DNA from 2 places in the Streptomyces sp. AF1A genome. Region 2 is predicted to be linked to the other one. Evidence: riboswitches for the same ligand, from Rfam matches in the RefSeq annotation. Region 2 holds a riboswitch; the other holds the start of a gene.

Region 1 (7,268 bases), on a different contig from region 2:
CCTCCGCCGCCATGGACGAGGCCTGGGACCGGGTGGCGGCCGAGCTGGAAACCGCCGAACGCGCTGTCGTCTTCGGCCACAGCCTCGGCGCGGTCCTCGCCTACGAACTCGCCCACCGGATCGCCGACCGAGGGCCGGTCCCTCTGGAGCGCCTGGTCGTCAGCGGCTCAGCCGGCCCCTGGAAGCCACGCACCAACCGGGCTACCGGACTGAGTGACGAAGAGTTCCTCGCCCGCGTCCGCGGCTTCGCCGGCTACGCCCACGAGGCCATGCAGAACCCCGAGATGCTCGAGCTCCTCCTCCCCGTCCTGCGGGCCGACGTCGAGATGCACGAGAACTACCGGCCCTCCACCGACACACCCCTGAAGGCACCAATCACCGCTCTGCGGGGAACCGACGACGAACTTGTGGACGCAACTCAGGCCGCTCAGTGGGCCGACGCCACCACCGCCGCCTTCACCACCGCCGAACTCCCCGGCGGACACATGTACCTCACCCAGCACGGCCCCGGCGTTCTCCGCCTCATCGCCGCCCAGCTGGACGACGCCCACGACCTCGGAGCAGCCCCGCGATGACCGGCCGACTCGACGGCAAAACCGCTCTGATCACCGGCGCCGCCCGCGGTCTCGGCCGGGCGACAGCCGTGGCCTTCGCACGGGAAGGCGCCGACCTCGCCCTCCTCGACGTGGCCGAGAACCTGCCTGGCGTGCCGTATCCCCTGGGGTCGGCCAGCCAGCTCGAGCACACGGCAGACCTGTGCCGCAAGGAGGGCGCCGCCGTACTCGTCCACCGCACAGACGTACGGCACCTCGACCAGGTCCAGGATGCGGTGGAGACCGCGACAGCCCGGTTCGGGCACCTCGACGTCCTCGTCAACAACGCCGGCATCGCCGCACCGTCGGGTAAGGCCACGCACGAGATCGAGGAGGACGAATGGCAGCTCATGCTCGATGTCGACCTCTCCGGGGCCTGGCGGCTGATCCGCTGCGTCGGCGGACTCATGGCCCAGCGCAAGACGGGCAGCATCATCAACATCACCTCAACAGCCGGCCTGGTCGGCTACCGCCACTTCGCCGGATATGTCGCTGCCAAGCACGGACTCGTCGGTCTCACCAAAGCAGCCGCCCTGGACTACGGACCCCACAAGGTCCGCGTCAACGCCCTGTGCCCGGGCTCGGTCCGCGACGCCCCCCATGTCGAGGGCCGCATGCTCGCCGAGATCGCCCGGTCCCTGGACGTACCCGTCGACGAGCACGAACAGATCTTCATGCGGGACCAGCCCATGAACGCCCTCATCGAACCCGAGGACGTCGCCGACTCCGCGGTCTGGCTGGCCTCGAACGAGAGCCGGCAGGTGACCGGGGCTGTGATCACTGTGGATGGAGGCTTCTCCGCTCGCTGACCCCGCGTACCACCCCTCCCCCCTCGTGATCCCGGCGCTCTTTCCCACCGGGCCGACGTCGGACGAAGCTGTTCTCGCGCACCCGTCAACGGCATCCACCCCTGGGGCACCCGGCCGTCGGCCCGGACCCGCGTCCGCGGATGCTGTACGCGGCGGACACCCTCGTCCCATGACACCGACAGCAGGAGCAGCCACGTGACCAGCCGCGTCGCCTTCGTCTCACCCGCCACGAGCGCCTCGCTGCGGCGGGCCCTGTTCTACGACGGAGACTCGATCGACGACCTCGGCGCGACCCGCGCCCGAGCGGCCGCCGGGTCGCTGCCCGTGCCCGCGCACGTGGTCGCGTCCCCGAGTGTGCGCTGCCGGGAGACGGCGGCCGCACTCGGCCTCGACGGCGTGGCGACGCCGGAGTTGGACGGCCTGGACGTGGGCCGCTGGCGAGGTCGCGCGCTGGAGGCGGTCGCGGCTGCCGAGCCGGACGCCGTGGCCCGCTGGCTCACCGACCCGGGCAGCGCACCGCACGGCGGCGAGTCCGTGCAGGCCCTGTGCGAGAGGGTCGCGCGGTGGCTGGAGGGAGCGGGGGCCCTCGAGGGTCGTGTGCTCGCCGTGGTCGAGCCGGAGGTGGTGCGGGCGGCGATCACTGAAGCGCTGGACCTGCCCGCCGCTGTCTTCTGGCGCCTCGATGTGGCACCGCTCACGGTGACCGAACTCAGCGGCCGGGCCGGGCGCTGGAATCTGCGGCTGGGGCGCCCCCTGGCCGTGCCGGACGCCGACGGGAACGCGGCCGCCGGCGTTCCGGACGCGGGATGCCGGTGACGGCGCGGCAGCGCCGCCGACCCGCTGCCTCACGGCCACCGGGGAGGATGCGGCACGGCCGGGAGTTGTGACCGCTCCGTTCCTCTGCCCCCCGGCCGGGTGGTTCGCGTCCGGCCGAGCCGCCTGCCGAGCCGTACCCGCTCTTCCGTGCGACTCGCTGTCCAAAGAACGCCAGAGGGCTCTTCGGATGATTCCGATGAGCCCTCTGTGGTCCGGAAGGAATCAGTGCGCGGCCGGAACCCCGTTGCCGCCCGGGGCTGTTGCCGGCTTGGGGTTCAGCAGGCATTCCGCCAGTTCACCGAAGAGCAGGCCGAAGCCGGCCCACAGGACGGACTGGACGGCCAGCGCGGAGAGCCGGAAGCGCCACAGCAGGGTGGCCGGGAAGTCCTTCGGCACCTCGTTGACGACGGGCAGGAACGCGTAGGCCAGGCCGACCAGCGCGGCGAACGCGGCCACCGCGACGACCGTGGCCCACCAGGTGCCCAGGTGGGGCGCGAGGCGCTTGCCCAGGATGGTCGCGAACACCGCGAGGAGCACGCTGAGCAGCATCATCAGGAAGTACAGGGCGGTCCGCCTGCCGATGGTGTCGGGCTCACCGACCGAGGGCGGGTTGGCCGGGTACTTCAGGAACGGCACGACGTAGACGGCGAGCAGGGCGCAGCCGGACAGCAGCAGCGCGGTCGCCCGCGGAGTGAAGCGTCCGACGCGGCCGAGCGCGACGCAGTAGGCGAGCGCGGCGATGCCGCCGAAGGCGACGCCGTAGACGAGGACGCCGGTGGCCAGACCGGCGGTGGACTGCAGGGAGCGGGAGACGACCTCCATCTCGTGCTCGTGGGAGTGGGCGTCCTCGAAGGCGATCGCCCTGTCGACGCTCGGCTCACCGAGGAGGTAGGCCACGACGAGGGCGAGCACGCCGGCCGCGAGGCCGGCGAGCATGCCCCGCACGAGGAGGCCCCTTACCGTTGCCGAGTTCATGAGCGTGTGCTCTCCCCCGGGCTCAGTGGCAGGGGAAGCCGAGCAGGTGACGGGCGTCGTGCACCCACTCGTGGACGCCGGTGCCGTTGAACACGGAGGTGGCACCCTGCTCGGCGCCCACGAAGTAGAGCAGGACCAGCATCAGGATGCCGAAGAAGACCGCCCAGGGCGCTATCGCCTTCAGCGGAAGCTTGGCGGGGATGGCGGGAGTGGTGGCTGTCGGCTGAGCGACGGTCTGCGCCATGGCAGAACCTCCTCTGGGAGTTCGCGTCCCATCTCGGTGGTGCACAGGACGACGGCCACGGGTCTGACTCACGCAACGCCCCAGGAGGGCGCCCCGCATACAGTGGCGCGACCGTGCCGGATTCCCACCGGCTTCCGTCTCGCCGTCGTCGATATCGGACAGACCGTACCGTGTGGCGTGGGCGCGGCCAAGACCGCGTCCGCCCGACGTGATCTTCCTCATGGGCTTTTGGTGGACGCCCGCACGACGAAGGCGCGCGTGTCTTCCCTCGGGCCGGTTGCCCGCCGGCAGGCTCTACGTGAGGGGCCGGCGCTCGCCGGTGGCCTCGCGGCGTGCCACTGTGACCAGCTCCGCCGCCGGGCCCACCAGGCGCCGCCCGGTCGGCCAGACCGCGCGCAGGTCGCGCGTGAGGTCGACGCCCGCGACGTCCACGCCGATCAGCCGGCCCTCGGCGATGTCGCCCTGGACGGCCAGTTCGCTCAGGACGGACGGCCCGGTGCCGGCGATCACCGCGCCGCGCACGGCGGCCGTCGAGCCGAGCTCCACCAGGGGCCGCACGCGTTCGCAGCCGGCCAGGTGCAGGGCGCGGTCCAGGGTCTGCCGGGTGCCGGAACCGCTCTCGCGCAGCACCAGCGGCGCACGGGACAGCTCCTGTGCCGACAGCGGTTCGCGTCGCCGTGCCCACGGGTGTGCGGGGTCGACCACGACGACGAGCCGGTCCTCGGCCACCTGCCGCGTGGACATCACGCGGGACAGGTGGGGCCCCTCGATGAACCCGACGTCGGCCTCGCCCGACTCGACCAGCTCGGGCACGTGCCCGCTGTTGGTCACCTGCAGCCCGATGTACAACTCGGGCCGACGGGCGCGCAGTTCGCTGATCCAGGCCGGCAGCAGGTACTCCGCGATGGTCAGGCTCGCCGCGACGCGCAGTTCGGCCTCCCGCCGGTCACGCAGCCTGACCGCCCCGGCGAGCAGTTCGTCCAGCTCGTCCATGACCCGCCGGGCGTGTCCGGCGACCACCTGCCCGGCCAGCGTCAGCCGGGAGCCGCGGCGGGTCCGGTCGACCAGCACCAGCCCCAGCCCGCGTTCCAGCGTGGACAGCCGGCGGCTGGCGGACGGCTGGGAGATCCGCAGCCGCTCGGCGGCCCGGCCCAGGCTCCCCAGGTCGGCCACGAGGACGAGGAGCCGCAGCGACTCCAGGTCGGGCGTGCGCGGGGGGACGGGGACGGGACGGGAAAGCGGCGCCGAGGAGTCTGTCACAGCGCCAGCGTATGAGCCAGTCATGCGTCTGCGCTATGACCTCCTGCTCGATCGGGGACTACAGAGCGTGCGTCGCGCCGCCCAGGATGGTGATCATGAAGGACGCCAGCCTCCCCCGATCAGCCACCACCCGCCCTCCGCGCCTGGCCGCGCGACTTGCAGGCTTCGCCGGCCGGCTGCCCGGGCTCGCCCTCGCCGTCGGTGTCGCCCTCGTCGCAACCGCGGTCGGCCGCCTGGCACCCGTCGTCGGCGGGCCGGTGAGCGGAATCGTGCTCGGCGTGCTGGTGGCGCTCGCGGTGCGTCCCGCGGACCGGCTGCGGCCAGGCATCGCCTTCGCCGGGCGCGAGGTGCTGCAGGCCGCGGTGGTGGTACTGGGTGCGCAGCTCTCCCTGGGCCAGGTGCTGCGGGTCGGTGCCGGCTCGCTGCCGGTGATGATCGTGACCCTCGCGGTCTGCCTGGCCGCGGCGTACGGGATCGGGCGCCGCCTGGGTGTGGTCCGCGACCTGCGGACGCTGATCGGCGTGGGCACCGGCATCTGCGGCGCCTCCGCGATCGCCGCGGTCACGCCGGTCATCGGCGCGGCCGAGGCGGAGGTGGCGTACGCCGTGTCCACGATCTTCGTCTTCAACATCGCCGCGGTGCTGGCCTTCCCCGCCCTCGGGCATCTGCTGGGGCTGGGCCAGCACGCGTTCGGCCTGTTCGCGGGCACCGCGGTCAACGACATGTCGTCGGTGGTCGCGGCCGCCACCACCTACGGCGGCCCGGCGGCCGACTACGCGGTGGTGATCAAGCTGACCCGCACCCTGATGATCATCCCGGTCTGCCTCGGCCTCGCCGCCCTCGCCCGCCGGCGCGCGCGCACGGCGGACGCGGCGAACGACGCCGACGGGGGCGGTCCCGCGCGTCATCGTCCCGGCCCGGTGCGCGTGGGCCGGCTGGTGCCGTGGTTCCTCACCGGCTTCATCCTCCTGGCGGGCGTGAACACGGCCGGCCTCGTCCCGTCCCGCGCCCACGCCCCGCTCGGCGCGCTCGCCGTCTTCCTGATCACCGTCGCCCTGTCCGCGATCGGCCTGTCCACCGAACCCTCCCGGCTGCGCCGGACCGGCCCCGCACCCCTGCTGCTCGGCGGCTGCCTGTGGCTGGTGGTGTCCGCCACCAGCTTGGCCGTCCAGTTCCTGACCCGGTACCTGTGACCGCCGCGCCGGGAACGACGCACAGCCCCGCCGGCATCGGCCGACCCCGGGCGGGCACGCGACGCGGCCCTCGGCCGAAGCGCTCCCGACGACGTGTTCCACCGCGAGGGCCCTGCGGTGCGCCGAGCAGCCTCGCGAACGGCGCGGCGACGGGCGTCAGTCGCTCGCGCGGGTCACGAACGTCCCCCGGCGAGCAGTGGGCGTCCCCTCGGACCGGCGTGCCTGCGCGGTGGTGAACGCCGTGGTGATCAGGGCCAGGGCGAGCGTGTACGACAGCATGACGAGAACGGCGCGCCCGGGGAAGCCGGCCCCCGCGGCTCCCAGAGCGACGAGCAGGTCCGAGCCGATGAACACCAGCCCGCCCCAGGCCGCCCGGCGTCCCAGCACACGCGCGGTCAGGGCCATGGTGACCAGGGCCGCCGCGTAGACGGCCACCGCGGTTCCCAGGACCGGCCCGAGCGCGGGGGCGAGGGCGGCGACCGCGGTGGCCCACACGGCGAGGTGGACGGCGCACAGCAGGCGGCGGGGACGCAGATACCGCAGGGCACCGGCGCGCAGGAACGCGGCCGTCCAGCACAGTTGCGCGCCCAGGAAGAAGGCGATTCCGACGCCGAAGGCCGCCCGGCCGGGCAGTATGAGCGCCACGTCACCGGCGGTGGCGCAGCCGAGGCCGGCCAGGACGGGAACGTGCCGGGTGCCGGTCAGGCGCCACAGGTGTACGGCGAGCACGGGTGCCAGCAGCGGCTTGGCGACCCACTCCAGGAGCGGCGGGCCGGTCGCGACACCTGCGATGTCGAGGGCCGCCAGCGCGGCGAAGACGACGATCAGCGGTGGCACGTCAGGCGTCCGCCCTCGGTGCCCAGCCGGGCGGCCCGAACAGATACCCGGCACGGTCGCGCCAGCGGCGGGCCGTGCGCACGTCGTGCCAGGCGGCGGCGAACTCGTGGAAGGCCACCCGCACCGGGTTGTAGGTGCCGATGTTCTTGGTCAGGCCGTACACCACGCGCACGCCCTCCGGCTCGAAGGTGCCGAAGAGCCGGTCCCAGACGATGAGGATGCCGCCGTAGTTGCGGTCCAGGTAGACGCTGTTCGAGCCGTGGTGGACGCGGTGGTGGGACGGCGTGTTGAAGAACCACTCCACCGGCCGCCACAGCTTGTCCACCCGCTCGGTGTGCAGGAAGAACTGGTAGACGAGGCTGAAGGCCTGCTGCAGCAGGATCATCCACGGCGGCACGCCGAGCAGCGCCAGCGGCAGCCAGAAGGGCAGACCCGTCATCGGTGTCCAGCTCTGGCGCAGGGCGGTCGAGAGGTTGAAGCGGAGGCTCGAGTGGTGGACCACATGGCTCGCCCACAGCACCCGCACCCGGTGGTGGGCGCG
Region 2 (7,268 bases):
ACTACAGGTCGCTCGCGCGCCGCTTCCGGACGGTCAAGGACCGCGTGCTGAACGGTGGTTGGTCACCGGCGGCCGCACGCGGCGTCACACCCGTGGCGATGACGGCGGGGCAGGACGGTGCGGCCGATGCGTGACACGACGGGGGAACCGGCGGACGGCCGGCGGACCGGGCGGCCGGACCACGGCCAGGACGCCGCGGCGGACGCCCTGTACCGGTTCCTGACCGCGGAGCCCGGCGAGCGCGAACGCCTGGCGCCGCGGGTGGCCGCCGCCGTGGGCCGCGAGCGGCTCGACGAGATCGTGGCCGCCACCCTCGCGCGCGTCGGCGACGTCACCGGCGTGCGCGACAGCCCCGAGGGGCTCGTGATCGAGGGCACCAGGGGCCGCGCGCTCGCCTTCGCCGCCAGCCGTGACGGCCGTGAGCTCGCCGGGCTGCTGATCGCCCCGGCCGCACACCGGCCGTCGCGCCTGCGCGTGTCCCACGGGGCGCGCACGGCCTTCGCGTGGGCGGTGCTGGCCCTGCTGTTCGCCGTGCGCGTCGGCGACTGCTGGGAGGCGCCCTCCCGGACCGCCTGGTGCGGCAGCCTGCTCATCGTCGCGGTCGGCTACCTGTTCCTGGAGGGCTGGCGCGCCCCCGCCACCCAGCCCTGGTGGATACGGCGTCCCCTGGAGGCCGGGGCGCTCGTCGCCCTCGCCTCCGCCTGCCGGCTGCCCGGACTGCCCGCGTCGGGCGGCCCCACCGCCGAACTGCTCGTCGGAGCCGTCCTGTTCGCCGTCGCCGGCGTGCTCCTGGTGCGAGCGCGCCGCCACCGCTGGGGGCAGGCCGTGTCGCGGCCTCTCGTCTTCCCGCTGCAGGGCGGGAGTTGGTACATCGCGCAGGGCGGCGGACGGGGCCTGAACCATCACGCGGGCTTCCCCGAGCAGCGCGGCGCCCTGGACGTCCTCCGGGTCGGCCCCGGCGGCACGCGGGCGCGCGGCCGCGCCCGGGGCGAGGGCGCGCGCGGCACGAACGCGAGCCACCTGGTGTACGGGCAGCCCGTGCACGCGCCCTGTGACGGCACGGTGGTCTCCGCCGCCGACCACATCGACGACCAGGAACCCGGCACCATCCGCTACCAGCCCGTGTACGGCAACCACGTGTGGATCGACACGGGCCGTGAGGTCGTCAAGCTGGCCCACCTGCGGCCCGGCACCGTGACCGTGACCACGGGCGACCCCGTGCGCGCCGGGCAGGTGCTCGGCGAGGTCGGGAACTCCGGCAACAGCAGCGAGCCCCACCTGCACATCCACGCCGAACGCGACGGCCTCGGCCTCGACCTGGAGTTCCAGGGCGTCTCGGGCCCGCTCTGCCGGGGCCGGACCATCCGCACCTAGGGCCGCCAAAGGACCCTGGGCATCCCTTTCGCACCTTTCACCCGGCGGCCATCGGCCGGTACGGCGCAGTCCGTGCCGCGCCGCGGCTCCGTCCCGCGCGCCGTCCGGCGCCGCCACACCAGAAGGTCTGCATCCCGTGCCTCTTCACGCCTCCATACGCCTGCCGCACCGCCTGCGCCGCGGTTCCGTGGCCGCCGCGGCCTGTGCCCTGCTGCTGGGCACCGCCGGCTCCCTCCCCGCCGCCCACGCGGCCGACCGGCACCCCCTCGTGGGATCCCGGCCCGCGTACGCGACGCCGGCCGCCGACGCGGGCCCCGTGCCCGGTGCGCGCCGCGTCAGCGCGCGTCTCTACCTCGGCTCCCGTGACCCGGCGGGGCTCTCGGCGTTCCTGCGCGCGGTCACCGACCCGCACAGCCCCGAGTACCGGCACTACCTCACCCCGGCCGCGTACCAGCGGCGCTTCGGTCAGACGGACCAGCACATCCGTGCCGTCTCCGCATGGCTGGCCCGGTCCGGGTTCACCGTCACCGGCCGCACCCTCCACCACCTCACGATCGAGGGCCCCGCCCGCGCCGTCCAGCGGGCCTTCGGCACGAGCCTGCACCGCTACCGCACCGGCCGCGGCACGAGCGACGCGCCCTCGGGCGACCTCAGCGTGCCCGCCGCCCTCGGCGCGACCGTGCTCGGCGTGTCCGGCCTGTCCACCCCCGGCGCAGCCCGCCCCCTCTCCACCCCGGCACCGGCTCTCGACGTGCCCGCGGACGGGGCCGTGTGCTCCGGCCACTTCGGTCAGAAGCCGGCCACGCGGCTGCCCAAGGCGTACGGCAGGACCACCGCGTACGCGCCCTGCCCCTACATCCCCGCACAGCTCCGGCACGCCTACGGCGCGGGCACCGACGGCGCCACCGGGCGCGGCTCCACCATCGCCGTCGTCGACGCCTACGGGTCGCCGGACATGCCCGCCGACGCCGACCGCTACGCCCGGGCCACCGGCGACCGCGCCTTCCGGCCGGGCCAGTACCGCCAGCACGTGACGCCCCGCGGCTGGCACATAAGTGACGCGTGCGCTCCGCCGCGGACCTGGGCCGGCGAGCAGGCACTCGACATCGACCTCGCCCACGGTCTCGCCCCGGACGCGAAGGTCCTGTACGTCGGCGCGAACTCCTGCCTCGACAACGACCTGATGGACGCCGAGACGTACGTCATCGACGGCCGCCGGGCGGATGTCGTCTCCAACTCCTGGGCGGAGATCGTCCACTCCAGCCCCGGGCACCTGACCCCCACGCTGGTGGCCGCGTGGAACCTGCTGTTCGAGCAGGCCGCGGCCGAGGGCATCGGGGTCTCCTTCGCCGCCGGTGACTGCGGCGACTCCTCGCCCGGGGCCGCGCGGACCGGCGTCAACTGCGACCCGAAGACCACCCGGGCCCAGGCCGACTTCCCCAGCGGCTCGCCGTGGGTCACCTCGGTCGGCGGCACCACCCTGGCCCTGGACCGGCACGGCGACTACGCCTGGGAGACCAGCATGGGCGACGAGCTGTCCGTTCTCACGGACAAGGGCCGGGCGTGGGGGCCGGTCCCCGGCGTCTTCGCCTTCGGCGGCGGAGGGGGCGCGAGCGACTTCCCGCGGCCCTGGTACCAGCGCGGCCGTGTCCCCGGCGGCACCGCGCGCCGGGCGACGCCCGACGTGGCGCTGGAAGGCGACGGGGCACTGCCCGTCCTCGTCGGGCTCACGGACGCCGGGACCTACCATCTCGTCGGGTTCGGCGGCACGTCGGCGGCCGCGCCCGCCTTCGCCGCCGTCCAGGCCGACGCCCAACAGGCCTCCGGACACCGGCTCGGCTTCGCCAACCCGCTCCTGTACGCCCTCGCCGCATCCCACGCCCATGTGTTCCACGACGTCACCGACCACCCCGCGAACGCGGGGACGGCGCCCCTGACCGTGGTACGCGACGAGGGCCCCGGCGTCGACACGGCCGGGGGCGCCCAGCGCTATCTCCTCTACACCCTCGGCCACGACTTCGGCCTCCATGCCCGCCGCGGCTACGACGACGCCACCGGTCTCGGCTCCCCGACCACCGGCTACCTGCGCTGGTTCCGGCACCCCGAGCTCGCCCCGAGGCCGGCGGGCGCCACTCCCTGATCCGGCTGCAACCCCGCCACAGCCCCGCCACAGTCCCGCATCAAACCGGCACGAACGGCCCGACCCCGGCCGAACCCACCGGAATGGAACGGAGCGGACCGGAAGACGCTAACCCAGCCGCCCCAGCCCCCTTACCAGCCCCTCCGCGTCCGCCAGGACCTCGACCTCCCGCGGGGACATCGTCGGGTTGGCCGCCCGCCGTCTGCGGGCCTCGGCCAGGCCGGAGGCCGTGAGGTCCGCCGGGTCGGTGAGCAGGCCGGTGAGGACGGCTCGGGCCGGTTCGCCCAGCGCGTCGTCGGCGAGGGCGACCTGGGCGAGGATCAGCGCCGACATGCCCCAGTCCAGGCCGGGGTGGCCGTCCTCGGCGTTGGACCAGTCGATGACGCGGGGGCCGTCCGGGGTGAGCATGACGTTGTCGGGGTGCAGGTCGAGGTGGAGCACGCGCAGGTGCGGGGCGGTCGCGTCCCGGCCCGGTACCGCGTGCAACTGCCGCAGCAGCCGGGCGAGGAGGGTGCCGGCCTCCGTCGCGCCGACCTGGCCGGCCAGCAGGGCGCCGAGCAGCGTCGGGCCGGACAGCCGCTCCAGGACGAGGTCGGTGGGCGAGGCGGAGGGCCGTACCCGGGGCGCCGGATAGCCGTGCCGGCGCACGTGGGCCATCACGGCGCCCTCGGCGGCCGCGTCCCCCCAGCCCTCGCGGTCCCGGCGCAGCACCCACGCCTCGTCGATCTCGTACACGTCGGCCGTACGGCCCGAACCCAGCAGTCTCCCCGTGGTCGTCATGACCGTGACCCTAGTCACCGCCCCGATGTGCGCACAGCCACCCGTCGGGCCGCGCGCGGCTGCCGGTAAAGTGGCGGAGTCGTCATCACAACCCGTACAGGGGAAAGCCGGTGCAATTCCGGCGCTGACCCGCAACCGTGAACCGTGCCGCGCACGGTGAGCCGGACTGCCCCGGACGGGACGTTGACCGGCTCACGTGCGCCGGCGGCCCGCCGCGCACGGCACCGTCGAGGTCTACGGAGCCGAGCCGCCCGGGGCCCTCCCGTGCGCTGCCCGGCTCCCCGCAGGGAGAGGCAGTCGCCTTCATGAACGTCCGCCGCAGTGCCGCGGCTCTCGCCGCCATAGGCGTGCTGGCCGCCGCAGCACCCGCCACGGCCGCCGGTCCGTCGCCGTCCGCGTCCCCGAAGGTGGCGATCCCCTCGGGCCTGTACGGCGAGTCGGACCCGACCTACGACGGTGTGTGGCGCCAGTCGCTGACCCTGGTCGCCCAGCGGACGCTGGGCTACCGGCCCGCCGCGCGGGCGGTGGACTGGCTCACCGGCCAGCAGTGCGCGAACGGCGCCTTCGCCGCCTTCCGCGCCGCTCCCGCCAAGGCCTGCGACAGCAAGGTCGTGGTCGACACCAACAGCACGGCCGCGGCCGTCCAGGCGCTGCAGGCGGTCGGCGGGCACGGCGGCGCCGTCCGGAAGGCGGTGGACTGGCTGAAGTCCGTGCAGAACAAGGACGGCGGCTGGGGCTACTCCCCCGGCGGGCCCAGCGACACCAACTCCACCTCCGTGGTCATCGGCGCGCTGGCCGCGGCCGGCACGGACCCGGCGGGCCTGCGCCCGTCCGGCAAGTCCCCCTACGACCTGCTGGCCGCCCGGTCCATCCCGTGCGACCAGGACGGCGGCGGCGCCCTCGCCTACCAGCCGGACAAGAAGGGCGCGTTGCTCGCCAACGCGGACGCGACGGCGGCCGGTGTCCTGGGCGCGCTCGGCAAGGGCTTCGTCACCGGGACCGGCAAGTCCCCCGCGCAGGACGGCTGCGCCAAGGCCGGCCACCTCACCCCGGCCCAGGTCGCGGACAACGCCGGCGCCTACCTGGCATCGGCCGTCGCCAAGAGCGGCCACCTGATGTCCGCGCTCCCCGGCGCCAAGGACCAGCCCGACTTCGGCAACACGGCCGACGCGGTCGTCGCCCTCGCCGCGGACGGCCGGACCGGGCCGGCCAAGAAGGCGTACGCCTGGCTGGAGAAGAACGCCACCCAGTGGGCGTCCCAGAGCGGCCCGGCCGCGTACGCGCAGCTGATCCTCGCCGCGCACGCGGTCGGCGCGCAGCCGGGCGACTTCGGCGGCACCAGCCTGGTCCGGTCCCTCAACGACCTCGGTCCCGCCCCGCACATGGACAAGGCCGCCGCACGGCACGCCGAGGCGTCCCGCGACGGCTCGCACGCCGGCGTCTGGTGGGTCGTCGGCGTCGGCCTCGTCGCGGGCATCGGCATCGGCTTCCTGCTCAGCGCCCGGAAGAAGCGGCAGCCGTGACCGCCGTCCGCCGTGCCGCGCCCGTCCTGGTGGCCGCCCTCGCCCTGCTGCTCGGTGCCGCGCCGGCGCAGGCCACCGGCTACCGCTACTGGTCGTTCTGGGAGCGCGGCGGCGGCCACTGGACCTACGCCACGCAGGGCCCGTCGACGGTCCGCCCCGACGACGGCGCCGTGGAGGGCTTCCGCTTCGCGGTGAGCGCGGACTCCGCGGACGCGACCCGGCCGCGCGGCACGGCGGACTTCGGCACGATCTGCGCGGGCACGGCCGCCACGTCCGGCACGAAGCGGGTGGCCCTGGTCCTCGACTTCGGCACACCGGCGGACGCCCCGTCCGGCGAGACCCCGCCCGCCCCGCGCACCGCCTGCGCGCGGGTCCGCCCGGACGCGACGACGGCCGACGCCCTCGCCGCGGTCGCGGGTCCCCTGCGCTACGACTCCAACGCCCTGCTGTGCGCGATCGCCGGGTATCCGCACAAGGGGTGCGGGGAGCAGGTGGCGGCGGGAGAGCCGGCGCGCGGGACCGCTGCCGGCAAGGGCAAGGGCGCCTCGGACGGCGGCCCTTCGCTGGGCCTGCCGATCGGCGCGGCGGCGGTCGCCCTGCTGGCGGGGGCGGCGGTATGGCAGGCGCGGCGGCGCAACCGTGCCTAGCCGGCGCGACCGCGGGCCGTCGTACGGCGGCACCCCGCACCGGCCGGCCGGTGAGCCCGCCGCCCGGCACCCGTACCGTGCCCCCGTGCACCCGGGTGCCTGGTGGCTGTGGGCGATATCCCTCGGCACCGCCGCCACCCGCACCACCAACCCCCTCCTCCTCGCCCTCCTCGTCGTCACATCGGCGTACGTCGTGGCCACGCACCGCTCCCCCGCCCCCTGGTCCCGCTCCTACACCGCCTTCGCCAGGCTCGCCCTCGCCGTCCTCCTCATCCGCCTCGTCTTCGCGGTGGCGCTCGGCTCCCCCATCCCCGGCACCCACCCCGTCCTCACCCTCCCCGAAGTCCCGCTCCCGCACTGGGCGCAGGGCATCCGGCTGGGCGGCACGGTCACCGCGGAGGCGCTCGTCTTCGCCGCGTACGACGGCCTGAAACTGGCCACCCTCCTGATCTGCGTCGGCGCCGCGAACGCCCTCGCCAGTCCGTCCCGCCTGCTGAAGTCGCTGCCCGGCGCCCTGTACGAGACGGGCGTGGCCGTGGTCGTCGCCCTCACGTTCGCGCCCCACCTCATCGCCGACGTCCGGCGTCTGCGCGCCGCGCGCCGGCTGCGCGGCCGCCCGGACCGGGGCGTGCGCGGGCTGCTCCAGGTCGGACTGCCGGTGCTGGAGGGCGCGTTGGAGCGCTCGGTCGCGCTGGCCGCCGCGATGGAGGCCCGCGGCTACGGCCGTACCGCCGAGGTCCCCGCCCGGGTCCGGCGTACGACGGCCGCGCTCACCCTCGGCGGCCTGCTCGGGGTGTGCGCGGG

Evidence for each region. Region 2 has a riboswitch for cobalamin ahead of ACLU3S_RS26005 (prenyltransferase/squalene oxidase repeat-containing protein). Riboswitches for the same ligand answer to the same signal wherever they lie in the genome.
Region 1: another riboswitch for cobalamin. It lies ahead of ACLU3S_RS11435 (CbtB domain-containing protein); the one in region 2 lies ahead of ACLU3S_RS26005 (prenyltransferase/squalene oxidase repeat-containing protein).

What each region holds. Positions count from the first base shown of each region.
Region 1 covers NZ_JBLEBI010000026.1:45,871-53,138, forward strand. The annotation lists gene ACLU3S_RS11415 (thioesterase II family protein) at 1-575, shown strand, start outside; gene ACLU3S_RS11420 (SDR family oxidoreductase) at 572-1,402, shown strand; gene ACLU3S_RS11425 (histidine phosphatase family protein) at 1,598-2,218, shown strand; gene ACLU3S_RS11430 (CbtA family protein) at 2,441-3,193, opposite strand; gene ACLU3S_RS11435 (CbtB domain-containing protein) at 3,216-3,437, opposite strand; cobalamin riboswitch at 3,474-3,619, opposite strand; gene ACLU3S_RS11440 (LysR substrate-binding domain-containing protein) at 3,732-4,697, opposite strand; gene ACLU3S_RS11445 (YeiH family protein) at 4,793-5,890, shown strand; gene ACLU3S_RS11450 (lysoplasmalogenase family protein) at 6,047-6,727, opposite strand; gene ACLU3S_RS11455 (sterol desaturase family protein) at 6,729-7,268, opposite strand, start outside.
Region 2 covers NZ_JBLEBI010000122.1:137-7,404, reverse strand. The annotation lists gene ACLU3S_RS26025 (hypothetical protein) at 1-134, shown strand, start outside; gene ACLU3S_RS26020 (peptidoglycan DD-metalloendopeptidase family protein) at 127-1,374, shown strand; gene ACLU3S_RS26015 (protease pro-enzyme activation domain-containing protein) at 1,511-3,514, shown strand; gene ACLU3S_RS26010 (phosphotransferase) at 3,623-4,294, opposite strand; cobalamin riboswitch at 4,354-4,483, shown strand; gene ACLU3S_RS26005 (prenyltransferase/squalene oxidase repeat-containing protein) at 4,600-5,817, shown strand; gene ACLU3S_RS26000 (SCO2322 family protein) at 5,814-6,464, shown strand; partial or broken gene ACLU3S_RS25995 (energy-coupling factor transporter transmembrane component T) at 6,550-7,268, shown strand, end outside.